DNA from 4 places in the Klebsiella quasivariicola genome. Region 3 is predicted to be linked to each of the others. Evidence: predicted binding sites of a transcription regulator. Region 3 holds the regulator's gene; each other region holds the start of a gene.
What was found. Region 3 encodes LexA, which represses DNA repair genes until DNA is damaged. Its sites were predicted from a motif close to TNCTGTATGTACATACAGNA; they were not measured.
Positions count from the first base shown of each region.

Region 1 (4,478 bases), 760 kb from region 3:
ATCCACTGTCTGATCCGCTCGCTGATCGACAGCGGTAAAGACTATGTCGTCAGCATGCTGGATTCACTGGGCAAACTGGCCGGGGCGAAAACCGAAGCCAAAGGCGCTTACCCAGGCTGGCAGCCGGATGCCAACTCGCCGGTGATGCACCTGGTGCGCGAGACCTATCAGCGTCTGTTCAACAAGACGCCGAACATCCAGATTATCCACGCCGGTCTGGAATGCGGTCTGTTCAAAAAACCGTATCCGGAGATGGACATGGTCTCCATCGGGCCAACCATTACCGGCCCGCACTCCCCGGATGAGCAGGTACATATCGAGAGCGTCGGCCAGTACTGGACACTGCTGACCGAGCTACTGAAAGCCATTCCGGCTAAATAAGCACCACAACCGGCGGCTGTCTGCCGCCGGTTTTCCCCCGCATCACCGTAGTGCCACGCGTTTTTCCATTCGGTAGTTAATAAACCACTCCCCACGGGCAGCCACCCGCTGCTCCGCCACCACGTCAAAACCATGGGCCGTAAAACAGGGCTTTGCGGTAATGCTCGCGTCCACCGTCAGGATTTGCTCTGGATACTGAGCGCAGAGCGCCTCGATAAGCGCGCCGCCGATACCCTGGCGGGCATGATCCGGCGAGACAAAGAGTAAATCGATATGCGTCCCGATGGCGGTGATAAAGCCAACCGGCTGGCTGTTGACCACAGCCACCCGCCCGATTGAGTCAGCCAGCTTTTGTCGCCAGCGCGTCTCATCCACCTGCGCCCAGGCCGCGATCTGCGCCGGAGTATAGTCCCGACTGGCCGTTTCCCGCACTGCGCGCAGGAAAATCTGGCAGAGCAGGGACAAATCACTGTCGCGGTAAGCACGAATATCCATGGTTAAATCCCTAATAAAAGCTGCCTTTCCAGCTGCGGATCGAGCAGCGTCACGTGGAGCCCAACCAGGCGCACGCCCCGTCCGCCGCGGCGCTCATCCCAGGCTTTCTGCGCGGTGGCAATCAGATCTTCTTTGTTCAGCCGCGGCCAGACGTGCTCCTGAGTGGTCAGCTGGAAGTCATTGAATTTCAATTTAATCCCCTGACGGGCGATCAGCAGGTCCGGTTTGACCTTCGCCAGCCGCCGCTCCAGCTCGGGATAAAGATGTTCGATAATCGCTTCGCACTCTGACCATTCATGAATATCTTCCGCTAAGGTGCGCTCCACGCCCACCGATTTTCGTTGCCGATCGTTATGGATTTCCCGCTCATCAATCCCGTGGCTGCGCTCCCACAGAATACGTCCGAATTTACCGAAGCGCTTGAGCAGCATAGCCAGATCGCTGTTCTGCACATCGCCACAGGTACGCAGACCCATATTTTCCAGCTTCGCCGCCGATACCTTCCCGACGCCGGGTATTTTCGCCAGCGGCAGCGCCCGCACAAACTCGGCTACCTGATGGGGAGCGATAACGAACTGGCCGTTCGGTTTATTCATGTCGGAGGCGATTTTGGCGAGAAACTTTACCGGCGCCACGCCCGCCGAGGCGGTGAGATGCAGCTCCCGTTCGATGGTTTCGCGGATCTCCTGAGCTATCAGGGTGGCCGACCCGTGACAATGCACGCTGTCGCTGACGTCAAGGTAGGCTTCATCCAGCGACAGCGGCTCAATGCGCGAAGTATAGCGGGAGAAAATTTCGCGGATATGGTTCGAGGCTTCTTTGTAGGCATCGAAGCGGCCGGGAAGTAGCGTGAGATGAGGGCACAGCTTGAGCGCTGTCGCCGTCGGCATGGCGCTGCGCACGCCAAACTTACGCGCAGGATAGTTCGCGGTACTAATCACGCCACGCTGTACCCGACTGCCGCCTATCGCGAGCGGAATATCGCGCAACGCCGGATTGTCGCGCATCTCCACCGCCGCAAAGAAACAGTCCATATCGACATGGATAATTTTACGCATCGTCAGACTCAACACTGTATACCCATACAGCATAGCAAAATCAGGTACGAATTTTATGCTTTTTTTATTTCATCGGCTAAAAAAGCGGTTAAAACATAAAACTGCAATAAATAATGTTTATTTTCATTGAGTTAAAAGATAAATCAGGAAGATGTAATCATGAAGAAAATACTTACCGCGCTTTGCCTGCTGGCCACCGCCACCGCCAGCGCCTGGGCCGCACCACAGCTGATAGCCCACCGCGGCGGCACCGGCGATGCGCCAGAAAATACCCTGCCGGCCATTAAGCTGGCGCTGGAAAATCACGCCGAGGCCATCTGGGTGACGGTACAGCTAAGCCGCGACGGCGTGCCGGTGCTCTATCGGTCAAGCGATCTTTCCGCCCTGACCAATGCCGAGGGTAAGGTCTCAAGCTTAAGCGCCGCCGAGCTGGCGAACGTCGATGCTGGCTGGAAATGGGGGGATGACAGCCACCCGTGGCGCGGTAAGCAGGCCACTATTCCGACCTTGCAAAGCGTTTTACAGCAATGGCCGCACACTTTTTTCTATATCGATATCAAATCTCCGGATGCCGATCCGGCGATAATGGGTGAACGCCTGCTCGAAGTGTTAAAAGCCACCAACAGCCTCGATCGCGTGCGGGTTTATTCTACCGAAGACCGCTATATCGCCGCCCTGCCGCCAGCCATCCCTCGCTTTGTCACTCGCAGTGAAACCCGCACCAGGCTTGCCAATATTTCGCTCAGCCATCAGTGCCAGCCAGGGAGTCAACGCGATGGTGAGCAGTGGTATGGACTGGAGCTGAAGCGCAAGGTGGAGGTGGTGGAGAAGTTTACCCTTGGGGAAGGGAGCTCCCCGGCGACGCTTACCTGGGATAAAGAGGCGATGGATTGTTTCCGTTCGCAGGGCAAAGCGCACATTATTTTCTTCGGTATCAACAGTGCGGAAGACTACCGCACGGCGAAGGAGCTGGGCGCCGACGGGGTGATGGTGGATTCTCCGGCACAGGCGAAAAGCTGGCAGTAAGGGAGTCAACGGCTAAAAAGGCCACGAAAGCGGCCTCACATTGCTGGCATGTTGTTGCCGGGTGGCGGCTGGCGCCTTACCCGGCCTACAAAACCGAAGCAGCAGACCCGGCAAGCGCAGCGCCACCGGGCACGGAGCCGCTTTATGCCGGGTGGCGGCTGCGCCTGACCCGGCCTACAAAACCGAAGCCGCAGGTCCGGCATGCGCAGCGCCGCCGGGCATTACAAAATACGCCGCTGCTGACGCTGCGCCTCGCGAGCGAGACGTTTCTTACGCGCGTCACACGGTTCCGGACAGTCGCAGACTTTCTCCAGCCCCAGCGACGAGATCCCGCCGCAGCTGCCCTGAATGCTCTTACGCTTCACCAGGTAGCCCAGCGACATCCCGAGGATCACCAGCGCAAAAATCACAAAGGTTGCGACAAATACCGTCAGCATCATCAGCCTCCAAAGTCGTCGAGCATGATGTTCTCATCTTCGACGCCCAGGTCTTTGAGCATTTTAATCACCGCGGCGTTCATCACCGGCGGCCCGCACATATAGAACTCGCAATCTTCCGGGGCCGGGTGATCGCGCAGATAGTTTTCATACAGAACATTATGGATAAAGCCCGTATGCCCGGTCCAGTTATCTTCCGGCAGCGGATCGGAGAGCGCCACGTGGAAAGTAAAGTTTGGATTGTCGCGCGCCAGCTGTTCAAACTCCTCATCGTAGAACATCTCGCGCAGCGAACGGGCGCCGTACCAGAAGCTGATTTTGCGCGTGCTGTGCAGCCGCTTAAGCTGATCAAAGATATGCGAGCGCATCGGCGCCATGCCGGCGCCGCCGCCGATAAACACCATCTCAGCGTCGGTCTCTTTAGCAAAGAACTCGCCGAACGGCCCGGAAATCGTCACCTTATCGCCAGGCTTCAGCGACCAGATATAGGACGACATGATCCCCGGCGGCGCATCCGGTACTTTCGGCGGCGGCGTGGCGATGCGCACGTTGAGCATAATGATGCCCTTCTCTTCCGGATAGTTAGCCATCGAGTAGGCGCGCAGGGTCGGCTCTTTCACCTCAGAGACATAGCGGAACAGATTGAATTTGTCCCAGTCTGAGCGATATTCATCGGGAATATCAAAGTCGGCATAGGCCACTTTATGCGGCGGGCATTCAATCTGAATAAAGCCCCCGGCGCGGAACGGCACCACCTCCCCTTCCGGGATCCGCAGCTTGAGCTCTTTAATGAAAGTGGCTTTGTTATCGTTAGAGATAACTTCGCACTCCCATTTTTTGACGCCAAAAATCTCTTCCGGCAGCTCGATCTTCATGTTCTGCTTCACCGCCACCTGGCAGGCCAGACGGCAACCGGCTTTGGCATCCCGCTTGGTAATATGCGAAAGCTCGGTCGGCAGGATATCGCCGCCGCCCTCTTTAACCGTCACCCGACACTGGCCGCAGGAGCCGCCGCCGCCGCAGGCGGAGGAGACAAAAATCCCGTTGCTGGACAGCGTGTTCAGCAGTTTGTCGCCCGCCG
Region 1 is NZ_CP022823.1:4,418,572-4,423,049, forward strand. Features, by position in the region: gene pepD (cytosol nonspecific dipeptidase) at 1-381, shown strand, start outside; gene B8P98_RS22365 (GNAT family N-acetyltransferase) at 424-876, opposite strand; gene dinB (DNA polymerase IV) at 879-1,934, opposite strand; gene B8P98_RS22375 (glycerophosphodiester phosphodiesterase family protein) at 2,094-2,960, shown strand; gene nqrM ((Na+)-NQR maturation NqrM) at 3,182-3,397, opposite strand; gene nqrF (NADH:ubiquinone reductase (Na(+)-transporting) subunit F) at 3,400-4,478, opposite strand, start outside.
Region 1: a site for LexA is predicted at 1,947-1,966, ahead of dinB (DNA polymerase IV). Genes of this name have one in related genera too.

Region 2 (4,478 bases), 1.3 Mb from region 3:
CGGTCGCCAGCAGCGCGCTGCTGCAGGCGGCGAATCAGCTGGGATTTAACACCGCGGGCTATAAGCCGGTGGCTTCCGGTAGCGACCTGACCGCACACGGGTTACGCAATGAAGATGCGCTGGCCCTGCAGCGCCATAGCCGGGTCGCGCTGCGCTACGACCAGGTAAACCCCTACACCTTCGCCGAGCCGACCTCACCGCACATCATCAGCGCCGATGAAGGTCGGCCAATCGCCGCGGCGGCGCTTTCCGGTGGGCTGCGCGAGTTAGAAAATCTCGCCGACTGGGTGCTGGTGGAAGGGGCCGGTGGCTGGTTCACGCCGCTCTCGGACACCCTGACCTTTGCCGACTGGGTGCAGAGCGAGCAGCTGCCGGTCATTCTGGTGGTGGGGGTTAAGCTCGGCTGTATCAACCATGCGATGCTTACCGCCCAGGCGGTACGCCAGGCGGGGCTGCCTTTAGCGGGCTGGATCGCCAATGACGTGCAGCCGCCGGGCAAGCGTCACGCCGAGTATCTGGCGACGCTGAAACAGCGGCTGGCCGCGCCGTTCCTCGGTGAAATACCGTGGCTTGCGGACATCGCGCAGCGTGGCGATCTCGGCCAGTATCTGGACCTCAGGGCGCTGGATCCGGCGTCATCCACTGCGCCAGCAGCGGCTCATCAAGCGCCATAATATCGCCCTCGGCGACGTTACGCCCCCGGTGCAAGAGACAAAAGCGATCCGCTACCCGGCGGATAAAGGGCAGGTGCTGCTCGGCGAGCAGCACCGTCAGGCCGATATCGCGATTCAACCGCAGCAGTAGATCGGCCAGCTTTTGCAGACAGCGCGGCCCTCTGCCACGCGAAGGTTCATCGAGAATCAGCAGCCGTGGCTGGACGATAAGCGCCCTGGCCAGCGCCAGCTGGAACTGATCGTCGGCGCTCAGCGAGGCGCCTTTGCGCTGTCGCAGGGCATAAAGTTCGGGAAAGTGCTCATAGATTTCGCCGCCGCTGGCGTTTACCCCCGGTTTCCCGGCCGCGAGGGCGATATGTAGATTCTCTTCCACACTGAGCTGCGAAAAGATACGTTGATCCTGGGGAACGTAGCCGATACCGATGGCGCTGCGCGACTGGGCGGAGAGGGGAGTGAGATCCCGCGGCGGGGCGCCAATGTCATGCCAGGTCATGCGGCCGCTGGTCACCGGCAGGTGTCCGACAATACAGTTAACCAGGGTGGTCTTCCCCATGCCCTCGCGTCCCAGTACGCCAATGCACTCTCCCGGGCGTAGTTCAAGATCGACATTCCACAACGAGTGCTGGTTGCCATAAAAATGATTTACTGCCTGTAAATTCAACATGGACGTTTTCTCCTTATCCTGGCGTCAGGGCGACAGAAAGATGCTGCAAAACTCTTGCCAGGAAAAAGAACGCTCGGAAAAAAGCGCGAAACGCCGATACCATCGGGCACCGTCAGCGCCGCAGCTGCACTTTTCCGGTGCCCGACGCTAAAGGGTGGTGCAAAAAGCAGCAAAAATCGAGCGGCTTTAGGCGGATAGTTATCAAAAATAGTTCGATAAAAATTTTTCGCCACGCAGTTTACGGCGAAAGTCGATAAGCGCCGGGCGGCGGCGGTCTTGGGCTGCAGACAGTTATCCACTATTCCTGTGGATAACCTTGTGTATTAGAGTTAGAAAACCTGCGGTAAGCTAGAGCGTGCGCGGCTTGCGGCTGAATTGACGCGAAAGGCGTCTTTTCTTTAAACTCATTAAATATCAGCTTGTTAGATAAAATCAATGGGTGTAAGAAAAGCGTCATCTGCTGCCATAAAACTTTCACCCGTTCGCTTGACAAATGTTAAAAGGTCAAAATTTCTGGGGATAACCCTGACAGTCGGACGATTATTCCGCCCGGCGGGCGTTTTGTACCCAACTTGCCGGCTAAAAAGCCGGCTTCTGGCGCTATCATAAGTAGATACTGGTTAAATATCCAGTATAATTTGTTGGCAAAAAACGGCCCGGGGGGTAGAATTAAACACCGGCCGCTAAATCTTTCTTCAGGTTCTGATCGATGAGTAAATCGTTTGTACTGCATTCTGCCTTTCGTCCCTCCGGAGACCAACCGGAAGCCATCCGTCGCCTGGAAGAGGGGCTGGAGGATGGGCTTGCGCATCAAACGCTGCTGGGGGTCACCGGTTCAGGTAAAACCTTTACCATTGCCAACGTGATTGCCGACCTGCAGCGGCCGACGATGGTGCTGGCGCCAAACAAAACCCTGGCGGCCCAGCTCTACGGCGAGATGAAAGAGTTTTTCCCCGAGAATGCCGTCGAGTATTTCGTCTCCTACTACGATTACTACCAGCCGGAAGCCTACGTCCCTAGCTCCGATACCTTCATTGAGAAGGACGCCTCGGTGAACGAACATATTGAGCAGATGCGCCTGTCGGCCACCAAAGCGCTGCTTGAGCGGCGCGACGTGGTAGTGGTGGCATCGGTCTCGGCTATCTACGGCCTCGGCGATCCGGACCTGTACCTGAAGATGATGCTGCACCTGACGGTGGGGATGCTAATCGATCAGCGCGCGATCCTGCGCCGTCTGGCCGAGCTGCAATATACCCGTAACGATCAGGCCTTCCAGCGCGGCACCTTTCGCGTGCGCGGCGAGGTGATCGACGTCTTCCCGGCGGAATCCGACGATATCGCGCTGCGTATTGAGCTGTTTGACGAAGAGGTCGAGCGCCTGTCGCTGTTCGATCCGCTCACGGGACACGTGGAGTCGACGGTACCGCGCTATACCATTTACCCCAAGACGCACTATGTGACGCCGCGGGAACGCATCGTCCAGGCGATGGAAGAGATCAAGCTGGAACTGGCGGATCGCCGCAAGGTGCTGCTGGCAAATAACAAGCTGCTGGAAGAGCAGCGCTTAACCCAGCGTACCCAGTTTGACCTCGAAATGATGAACGAGCTGGGCTACTGCTCGGGCATTGAAAACTACTCGCGCTACCTCTCCGGTCGCGGGCCCGGCGAGCCGCCGCCCACCCTGTTTGACTATCTGCCGGCAGACGGCCTGCTGGTGATTGACGAATCCCACGTCACGGTGCCGCAAATTGGCGGCATGTACCGCGGCGACCGCGCGCGTAAAGAGACGCTGGTGGAGTACGGCTTCCGCCTGCCGTCGGCGCTGGACAACCGGCCGATGAAGTTTGAAGAATTCGAAGCGCTGGCGCCGCAAACCATCTACGTCTCGGCGACCCCGGGGGCCTACGAGCTGGATAAATCCGGCGGCGAGGTGGTGGATCAGGTGGTGCGGCCTACCGGTCTGCTTGACCCGCTGATCGAAGTGCGGCCGGTGGCGACTCAGGTCGACGATCTGCTGTCGGAGATCCGCCTGCGTACGGCCATCAACGAGCGCGTGCTGGTCACTACCCTTACCAAGCGGATGGCGGAAGACTTAACCGAGTACCTTGAGGAACACGGTGAGCGCGTGCGCTATCTGCACTCGGATATCGACACCGTCGAACGTATGGAGATTATCCGCGACCTGCGCCTGGGCGAGTTTGACGTGCTGGTAGGGATCAACCTGCTGCGTGAGGGGCTGGATATGCCGGAGGTGTCGCTGGTAGCGATCCTGGATGCCGACAAAGAGGGCTTCCTGCGCTCCGAACGCTCGCTGATCCAGACCATCGGCCGCGCCGCGCGAAATATCAACGGCAAAGCTATCCTGTATGGCGATAAGATCACCCCCTCGATGGCCAAAGCCATTGGCGAGACCGAGCGCCGACGGGAGAAACAGCAGCGCTATAACGAAGAGCACGGCATCGTGCCGCAGGGGCTCAACAAGAAAGTGGTGGATATCCTGCAGCTGGGTCAGGGCCTGGCGAAAACCAAAGCCAAAGGGCGCGGAAAAGCGAAGACTGCCGAACCTGCCGGGCTCAGTGGGGTGGATATGACGCCAAAAGCGCTGCAGCAGAAAATTCATGAGCTGGAAGGACAGATGATGCAGCACGCCCAGAACCTCGAGTTTGAAGAGGCGGCGCAAATTCGCGACCAGCTGCATCAGCTGCGTGAGCTATTTATCGCCGCTTCCTGACGGCAGGCCGTAATGTGCGCAGAGGCGCAACGCTGAAAGCCGGCGCGCAATACCCGCCGTCTTGCAGTCACAGTAGCAGAGAAGAAAAAAAGGCCGCGTTGCGGCCTTCTTAATGTTCGCTTAATCTCGCCAGGCGACACTATCCTCAACCTGATGAGGATAGTGCCCATGCAAAAAATCAACTTCCGTGAATATCTGGCGGTCGCCACCGCCCTGGTCATTATTGTTGCCTTTTTCCATCAGTGGGTGTTGACGTTCTGACGCGCACGCTGCGGGAATAATACCCACGCGCGGACCCCTGGCCCCGGCTGGCGGTTATGCAAAAAGAACTGGGCGTCATGCAGTTGAGCGATGCGCGTGACGATGCTCAGTCCGAGGCCTATGCCGCCGTAGCGACTGTCCATGCGCA
Region 2 is NZ_CP022823.1:3,886,537-3,891,014, reverse strand. Features, by position in the region: gene bioD (dethiobiotin synthase) at 1-674, shown strand, start outside; gene B8P98_RS19640 (ABC transporter ATP-binding protein) at 616-1,338, opposite strand; partial or broken gene B8P98_RS19635 (hypothetical protein) at 1,428-1,637, opposite strand; gene uvrB (excinuclease ABC subunit UvrB) at 2,048-4,069, shown strand; gene pmrB (two-component system sensor histidine kinase PmrB) at 4,309-4,478, opposite strand, start outside.
Region 2: a site for LexA is predicted at 1,953-1,972, ahead of uvrB (excinuclease ABC subunit UvrB). Genes of this name have one in related genera too.

Region 3 (4,478 bases):
TAGTCCATGTGGCTGCGGTGGCAGGGGACATAGACAATTTCATGGCCGTCGTGCGCCAGCTGGCGTACGCGCTCGGCGTTATGCACGTTGATACCCTGGTACAGACGGTTCCAGGTGAAGCCGAGAATGCGATCGGTCAGGCGGATCATCTCGTATGAGAAGTTCGCCGCAATCTCTTCCATCAGCGCGATAGCGTTCTGCTGGGCCTTCTCGTGGGAAATCTTCTTACTGCGCGCTTCGTCTTCTACCGCGCGGGCGATCGCTTTCGAGGCCAGCAGTTTATTAAACAGATCCTGGCGGGCTGGCAGACGCGGGCCGACGGCGGCCAGGCGCTGGCGGGCAAAGTGCATGCGGGCGACGCGAGCCAGCTTCTGAGCGATGATCTTATCGGTACCATGCTCATCGGCCATGCGGCGCAGCGACACGGAAGGCGAGAAACGCACGAAGCTGTCGCGGCCGAGCCAGGAGACGGCGAAAAATTTCTGGATACCGTTGAGCATCCGCAGCGGCGGATTAACTTCCCCTTTCTCGCGACCCGGCGAGCGGCCAAACATCACCGAGACCGGCACCATTTGCACATCGAGATCCGGATGGTTGCGGTGCAGATCGAGGTAGTCGTGGAACAGCTTGATGGACTCTTCTTTTGGCGTGTAATAGGTAAACACGCGTGGCCCGCCGTGGATGAATACGTAACGCGGCAGCAGCGTGCCGTCGATCTCCAGCGGTTCAAACGGGTCAGGTAAATCATGCGCCAGGCATTGGGCGCGCAGCGTCAGCAGGTCCGCCTTCGAGTTATAGGGCAGGACGTACATGATCGGACGCGAGGTATCGAGTCCTAATTCCTGGGCGGGTTCTGCCGGAATAGACTTGCTTTTTACCAGCACCCGTAATGGTAAATTCAGTAATTTATAGTAAATTCGTTGCCAGCCGGACATAAACGATGTGAAGCCTCTGGTTAATCATGCAAATGCGCGGCAAGAATAACAGAAAGCGGGCAAAATTTCCGTTACCGCGCGGCAAACGCGTACACTCATCGACGTCATTTACATAAAAAAGGTTTTGTGATGGCCAATAATACCACCGGGTTAACCCGAATCATTAAAGCGGCAGGTTACTCCTGGAAAGGATTTCGCGCGGCGTGGGTCAACGAGGCCGCGTTTCGTCAGGAGGGCGTCGCCGCCATCGTGGCCGTCGCGATCGCCTGCTGGCTGGACGTCGACGCCATCACCCGCGTATTGCTGATTGGCTCGGTCCTGCTAGTGATGATAGTCGAAATTCTCAACAGCGCGATTGAGGCGGTTGTGGATCGTATCGGCTCGGATTTTCACGAGCTTTCAGGGCGCGCCAAAGATATGGGGTCGGCGGCGGTTCTGCTGGCGATTATCATCGCGCTGATCACCTGGGGGATGCTGCTGTGGAGCCATTATCACTAACGTTCTTCGCTAACCCTCGCAAAATCTAAACAATCTGCCGATTTTTGTGTGCCATGTGGTTCCAAAATCACCGTTAGCTGTATATACTCACAGCATAACTGTATATACACCCAGGGGGCGGAATGAAAGCGTTAACGACCAGGCAGCAAGAGGTGTTTGATCTCATTCGGGATCATATCAGCCAGACGGGCATGCCGCCGACGCGTGCGGAAATTGCTCAGCGCTTGGGGTTCCGTTCCCCAAACGCGGCGGAAGAACACCTGAAAGCGCTGGCGCGTAAAGGCGCGATCGAGATCGTCTCCGGTGCCTCTCGCGGTATTCGTCTGTTGACGGAAGAAGAGCACGGCCTGCCGCTGATCGGCCGCGTTGCCGCCGGTGAACCGCTGCTGGCGCAGCAGCATATTGAAGGCCACTATCAGGTCGACCCGTCGATGTTTAAACCCAACGCCGATTTCCTGCTGCGCGTCAGCGGGATGTCGATGAAAGACATCGGCATTCTGGATGGCGATCTGCTGGCAGTCCATAAAACCCAGGACGTGCGTAATGGCCAGGTCGTCGTCGCGCGCATTGACGAGGAAGTGACGGTGAAACGCCTGAAAAAACAGGGTAACGTCGTCGAACTGCTGCCGGAAAACAGCGAGTTTTCTCCGATCGTCGTCGATCTGCGCCAGCAGAGCTTCACCATTGAAGGCCTGGCCGTCGGCGTGATCCGTAACGGGGAGTGGCTGTAACTCCCGTCTTAACGCAGCGTCATCATGATGCATGACGCTGCGATGTTTCTCCTCTGTCTGGTCCCTCTTCATGCTGCTCAACGCCGCCGATAAAGCACTGTGGCGCCTCGCGCTACCCATGATTTTCTCCAATATCACCGTTCCGCTGCTGGGGTTGGTGGATACGGCCGTGATTGGCCACCTGGACAGCCCGGTATACCTCGGCGGCGTGGCGGTCGGGGCGACGGCCACCAGTTTCCTTTTCATGCTGCTGCTGTTTCTGCGTATGAGCACCACCGGGCTGACCGCGCAGGCCTGGGGCGCCAAAGATCCGCAGCGCCTGGCGCGGGCGCTGGTGCAGCCGCTGGCGCTGGCGCTGGGTGCCGGGGTGCTGATTATTGCGCTACGCCTGCCGCTGATTAACCTTGCCCTGCATATTGTCGGCGGCAGTGAGGCGGTGCTTGAGCAGGCGAGACGGTTTCTCGAAATCCGCTGGCTCAGCGCACCCGCCTCGCTGGCCAATCTGGTGCTGCTCGGCTGGCTGCTGGGCGTCCAGTACGCCCGGGCGCCGGTGATTCTGCTGGTGGTGGGTAATCTGCTCAATATTGTGCTCGACCTGTGGCTGGTGATGGGCCTGCGGATGAACGTCCAGGGGGCGGCGCTGGCCACGGTTACCGCCGAGTACGCAACCCTGATCATTGGCCTGGTGATGGCGAAGCGAGTGCTGACGCTGCGCGGCGTGTCGCTGCTGATGTTAAAAAATGCCTGGCGCGGGGATCTGCGCCGGCTGCTGGCGTTGAATCGGGATATCATGCTGCGCTCTCTGCTGCTGCAGCTCTGTTTTGGCGCACTGACCGTGTTCGGCGCCCGTCTGGGCAGCGACATTGTGGCGGTTAACGCGGTACTGATGACCATGCTGACCTTTACCGCCTATGCGCTGGATGGCTTTGCCTATGCCGTGGAGGCCCACTCCGGCCAGGCCTACGGCGCCCGCGACGGTAGCCAGCTGCTGGAAGTCTGGCGGGCGGCCTGCCGGCAGTCTGGCATGGTGGCGCTGGCGTTTGCCCTGATTTACAGCCTGGCGGGGGAGTACATCATCGCTCTGCTAACCTCGCTGCCTTCTCTGCAGCAGCTGGCCGATCGCTATCTGATCTGGCAGGCCATCCTGCCGGTGGTCGGCGTCTGGTGCTATCTGCTGGACGGCATGTTTATCGGCGCCACGCGCGGCGCAGAGATGCGTAACAGTATGGCGGTAGCCGCGGCGGGGTTTGCTGTAACGCTGCTTTCGGTCCCACTGCTCGGTAACCATGGTCTGTGGCTGGCGCTGGCGGTGTTCCTCGCCCTGCGCGGCCTGTCGCTGGCGCTGATCTGGCGTCGCCACTGGCGGCGCGGCACCTGGTTTAACTAATCATTTCCGTTCATCGCGGCTAGCCGTGAATTCCCGCGGTTGCGCGCCGCTTACCGGGGCAGCTCAGTGGCCCGGCTCAGGGTAGCGTAAGCCGGGAAAATCCCCTCAGCCTTATCAATCGGTAGGATGGTTAAAAATTCCGAATAACGAATCCACCCCAGCATTCTCATCTATAGTTAATACCATGTCCGGCACAAAACGGGCTGTAAACCCACCGAATGATGAGGACGTTATCATGAATAAAGACGAAATCGGCGGTAACTGGAAACAGTTGAAAGGTAAAGCCAAGGAACAGTGGGGCAAACTTACCGATGATGATATGACCGTAATCGAAGGGAAGCGCGACCAGCTGGTCGGCAAAATTCAGGAGCGTTACGGCTATGCGAAGGATCAGGCTGAGAAAGAAGTCTCAGACTGGGAGCATAAGAACGACTACCGCTGGTAGCGTTCCCTGACCCGAAGAGTGAAGCATTTGTGTTAGTGCCTGTCTGAATGGCGCAGGGACGCGCCGTTAACCCTTTTTCCCGCTGCGGCTCACGCTCAGCGGGCTTTCTTTTTGAGCTGGATGGTATGATCGTGCTGGCAGTGTCCCGGTGTGCTGCAGGCTTCCACTTCCACACAACCCGCACAGAGACCGTGGGCTTCAATCACGTTGTGGCGCAGGGCAAAACCCATGCGGGCCGCCAGCGTATGCATGATATCTTCCACCCCTTCCGCCGCTTCCTCTTTTACCACGCCACAGCGGTCGCAGATAAACATGGCCGAGCTGTGAGTCGGCTGGTCAAACAGATGGCACAGCACATAGCTGTTGGTCGATTCCACCTTGTGAACAAAGCCCTGTTCAAGTAAAAACTCCAGCGCACGGTAGACCGTTGGCGGCTTAGCCTGTGGCTCTTTCTCACGTAGCAGGTCCAGCAGATCGTAGGC
Region 3 is NZ_CP022823.1:5,183,041-5,187,518, reverse strand. Features, by position in the region: gene plsB (glycerol-3-phosphate 1-O-acyltransferase PlsB) at 1-935, opposite strand, end outside; gene B8P98_RS26085 (diacylglycerol kinase) at 1,065-1,433, shown strand; gene lexA (transcriptional repressor LexA) at 1,556-2,164, shown strand; gene dinF (MATE family efflux transporter DinF) at 2,235-3,551, shown strand; gene B8P98_RS26070 (CsbD family protein) at 3,787-3,996, shown strand; gene zur (zinc uptake transcriptional repressor Zur) at 4,092-4,478, opposite strand, start outside.

Region 4 (4,478 bases), 1.8 Mb from region 3:
GGCCAGCATCGCCAGTCTTTCGCAACCGTCGCCGTCCAGGTTTTTGAGAAAGGGTATGACTTACGGCATGGATTAGCGATGGCGATCCCCGTCATGATTACTGAGTTGCTTGTGCGAATCACCTGGACGGTTAAACAACGTTGCTATCATAAGAAGGACTGGGGTGAATGTATTCCTTCAGCAAATAACCCTGAACTCAGGCGAATGTTGCTTGTGGCGCATGGAACCTTGTGTCTGATGGATGTAGGAGATGCGGCACTTCGTTCAGGAGGCGAAATGATTCAGTTCCTCCTGAGAACGAACCTCATCGGCTGGACGAGGTTTGGAATTCTAGCGATTAAAGAACTCCATGTCTGGTATAAAGCAGGCGGAATTGATGCCAATGCTGTAGATGAATATATGGATCATGAACTTCGGCGAATGCTAAAAGCGGGGTAGCGTTACGGCTTTGTTGAATAACATTACGTTTGGGTGCTTGGCTGTAAAAAGCTAGGCAATGGCGTATCTGTCGACGCAATGCAGAAAAGGCAACTTAATTGCGAAACAGAAATGTTCGGTGAGTTGCTTGACCGTCCTATGGCAGCTAAGTGCCAGAAGTCGACGTTGCTAACATCAGTATGTACTCATCGGCACAGTCCATGTCAGAGCTATTAACTATAGATAAAAATTCAATAATTAATAAAATAAGAACCATCTTTCTAGGTGGTTCTTATTATTAACAATAAATATTACGATTTCAACGAGGGTTAGAATGATTATGTTAATCTAACGCTGACAATCTACTATTTACCATATTGAATTATGGATGAATTTTAATTCATTTTTTATCTTGTTTACTGATAAATTCACAGAGGTTCTGACTCTATTAACAGTCATTGCATCGCCAGGGTTCAAAAGCTCTAGAGGCTTAGACTTTGCACTCGACATTCTGCCACTGCCAAGGAAATCATCAAGAATCACAATATGATTATTAGGATCATTGGTTGTGAAATTACTGATATTCTGACGAATGACTTCCCTTACAGCTTCGATATACATTTTTGTCTGTTGATTTGGTTTGTTTCTGGCACCTGCTACTGTAGACCATCCGCAATGAGTGATGACAACCATTTGAATTTTTGGTGTATGACCATCAGATGGCATTGTTTTTCTGAACTCAGATGTTGGTTTAGTCAATGTATCAATGAGTAATCTCAGTGAGTTAATTGATTGCTGATCCGTACGCACAGGAACAATCAATGCATCTGTAGCATGCCAAGATAAATGCGTCGCTCCGGAGAAGAAAGGTGAGGTATCAATGAGAACTTTTTTTGTCTCTGTCTCAGTCATCTCTCTCTCAATTTCTTTTTTCAATGAAAAAAGAATATTATCAATAACAACCTGCTGAGTTGCCCCAGTAATAGTTCGCGCTTGAGCTAAAGCATTTGCCATTTGGGTAGGTAAAAGGTAAAGCTGACTATCAGATTGAATGAAGTAATTCTGTTTACCAGCGAACCAAGGATTAGTTGATGATATTAATTTTGCCGCACGAGTGGCAAAACCAAGCCCCGGAACAAAATAGGGCATCAACAGATCATTTGCGGTTGTACTGGTTGAAGAAGCATAATTATTATCAAAAAAATAAGACAGATTTCCTTGAGGACAAGTATCAACAATTAGAGCATCATCTGCAAGATAAGAAAGGTTAAAAGCCAGAGACGTCTTGCCAATACCTCCTCGGAGGTTGCACACAGTATATTTGTCAAATTTTGGCAAACTAAGACTACTCACGTTGCCATCAGCAACTTCAAATTGACGTTCTATCAAAGCATTAACATTAGATTCATTAGTCATAACATCACCACTAGTTTTCCACTTTAGAAAATCATATGGAAAACTAATCTAGTTGTCAATCCTTGATTAAATATTAATCCAACTCAATTGTTAATCATTGCCTGCCTGTTTACATATAGACAAGGTGTGACCTGACTCCGTTGACAAGCTATGGCAATGCTAATAATTCCCGTGCCGACTCAATTCGAACTTCCGCTTATCGCTCAAAGCAGACCTTCATCCCATTAAGATTGTCCGCTCTGTGCCAAGAGCGGAATCTGGAACGCCAGAGGTAGCAACGTTTCTTATCAAAGGTGTTGATCACCACAAAAATGACTGTATCCCTGTGATAGCGGATTTCGTCCTTTGTGGAGAAAAGATCAATCTAAACATGAGCATGGGTTAGCGAAAAGTGGCATTAAACGCTTGAACATTTCACCTAACAAGTATACTGTTTATTTATACAGTACTTGCGTGAGGAGCTAGTTATGAAAGTGGAAATCACAATTGATCGCCAAAAAAAATTGCCGGATGGCGCTGTGCCTGCTCTGGAGAAGGAGCTACTGCGGCGATTGGATCAAAACTTTAATAACTGCAGTCTTGTGATTCGTCGGGCCAGCTCTGATAGGTTGACCGTGCTTGGTGGAATGGACGGAGATAAAAAACGTGTAGAGGAAATCCTGCAGGACACCAGGGAAAGCGCTGATGACTGGTTCTGTTAAGTTGAGGTCCAGTGGCTTGCCTGGTTTATTTTGAGGATTTTGCTGTGAGTAAAAAACAAGAAATGCCGAACACCGGCTACGCAATAATCAGATGCGACGATGGTGTGATCGTTGCCCGTCTGACATCCTTTCCTGTATGTGAGCGCGCTTTGATGTACCGGCGCGGCGATACTGTTTCGTTTATGCCTCTGCAGCCGGATGAGATCGTGGGGACTCTCTCTCTTTTTTCACAGATGATTGAAAAGGCTAAGTCTGGAGTTGGTTACCAGGTTCCCCCTGGTTCTGTTACAATCCCGTCATAGGCCTGAACAACCTATACCTGCTGCGTCACGGAGAGAAGCCATGACGCAAACAACCGAAGTATCAAAATCCCACCAGACTGGTGCTCCTTCAACGAGCGCCGGTTTACTCTCGTCTTCGAAACTCACTTTTCGACAGCAGGAAGTTTTCGATCTGCTGATCGCCTACATCAATCAGCATGGCTTCCCACCTACGCTATCTGAGCTGGCCGATATGCTCGGCGTTAGCTCGTCTAATGCTGTTCTGTTGCATCTGCGTGCGTTAGAGAGGAAAAATTTTATAAAACTCTCTCGCCGTGTCTCCAGAGGAATTTCCATCGTCGGGCGAAAGGAGCCTGTGCTCGCCGTGCAACTGCTGCAGGAAATGATCGCTGAAGAACCCGGTGCGCGTGAAAGAGCGATTGAGTTTTTGCGACTGTTCGGTGATCAGCCATGAAGAAAAGTTGGTTTTTACACGAGCAACTTTCAGAGGCTGAGGCTACAGAGCTGGTGGAGCGATACCGTAAAAATAACTGTGTGGTTGAGAAGAGCTTATCCAGAGACTTTGCATCGTGGGAGATCCGCGTGTTGTTGCCGGAATCGAAGAAGCCGCCACGGATTGACAGGACCTACATACAGAAGATGTGGAGGGACTGATGCGAGCTTTGCTTAACGTGGATATTGCACGCCATCTTGGAATTGTGCTGCTTAAGCCGGGTAGTGAATTAATGCCGTTATTCGGTGCCGGCCGAGTTCTTGTTGAAATACCGCCGGCAAGCATGAAAAAGATACCCAGTGGACGTCTTCCTGATGCCCGGCAGCCGTTGCGGGATGATATGGGGATCAGACCTTTTTTCATGAAGAAGGCGGTTATCACTGCAGCTGGTGGGGTTAGTGCCCTCGAGTCATGGTTGCGTAGGCAGGTTAAAAACTGTCAGTGGACACATTCCGATTACCATCACCATGAGCTCGTCCCGTTTCGCCATTCGACGGGTGTAATAATCGCATGCTGGCACTGTGATAATGAGCTGAAAAACCAAACGGAACAAACCCTCGATCAACTGGTAGGTGTTAACAACGCTGACTGGGTAATCGACACTGCCCGCATCGCGCTTGGTCTGGACGCTCAGCGCTCATTGTCACTGGCGGAGCTATGCTGGTGGGCGGTAGGCGCCGGGATTGGCGATGAAATTACAGAAGAAATGGCGCGCCGATCCCTGCGTATTAAAGACGATGGCATTAAATCGGTTTACAGGGAGAGTGAGATTGTTCCGTCGGTACCGGCCACCAGTATTCTTTCTCCCCGTCTCGAAAAAACAATTAAGCCAACGGCAATAACAACGCCGGGCAAACCTCTGGTTCCTGTGAACGTCGATCCTGTTGCTCCGGCGACACTATTCGCGAGACCTAAGCGGAGCCGATGGTTATCAGCTGATTTTATCTCATGGGTTAAAACACAACCGTGTATGTGCTGCGGGCAGCCTGCAGATGATGCACACCATCTTATTGGCTGGGGGCAGGGCGGCGTAGGCACCAAGGCCCACGATGTTTTTACGATCCCATTATGCCGCAAGCACCACCGTGCTTTGCACCATGACCCTGCCGCTTTTGAGCGTGAATACGGCACCCAGCCGGTATTGATCATTAAATTGCTGGACCGGGCATA
Region 4 is NZ_CP022823.1:3,375,723-3,380,200, reverse strand. Features, by position in the region: gene B8P98_RS16860 (hypothetical protein) at 1-438, shown strand, start outside; gene B8P98_RS16855 (ParA family protein) at 787-1,833, opposite strand; gene B8P98_RS16850 (DinI-like family protein) at 2,301-2,534, shown strand; gene B8P98_RS16845 (hypothetical protein) at 2,597-2,836, shown strand; gene B8P98_RS16840 (LexA family protein) at 2,877-3,269, shown strand; gene B8P98_RS16830 (DUF968 domain-containing protein) at 3,469-4,478, shown strand, end outside.
Region 4: a site for LexA is predicted at 2,262-2,281, ahead of B8P98_RS16850 (DinI-like family protein). Genes of this name have one in related genera too.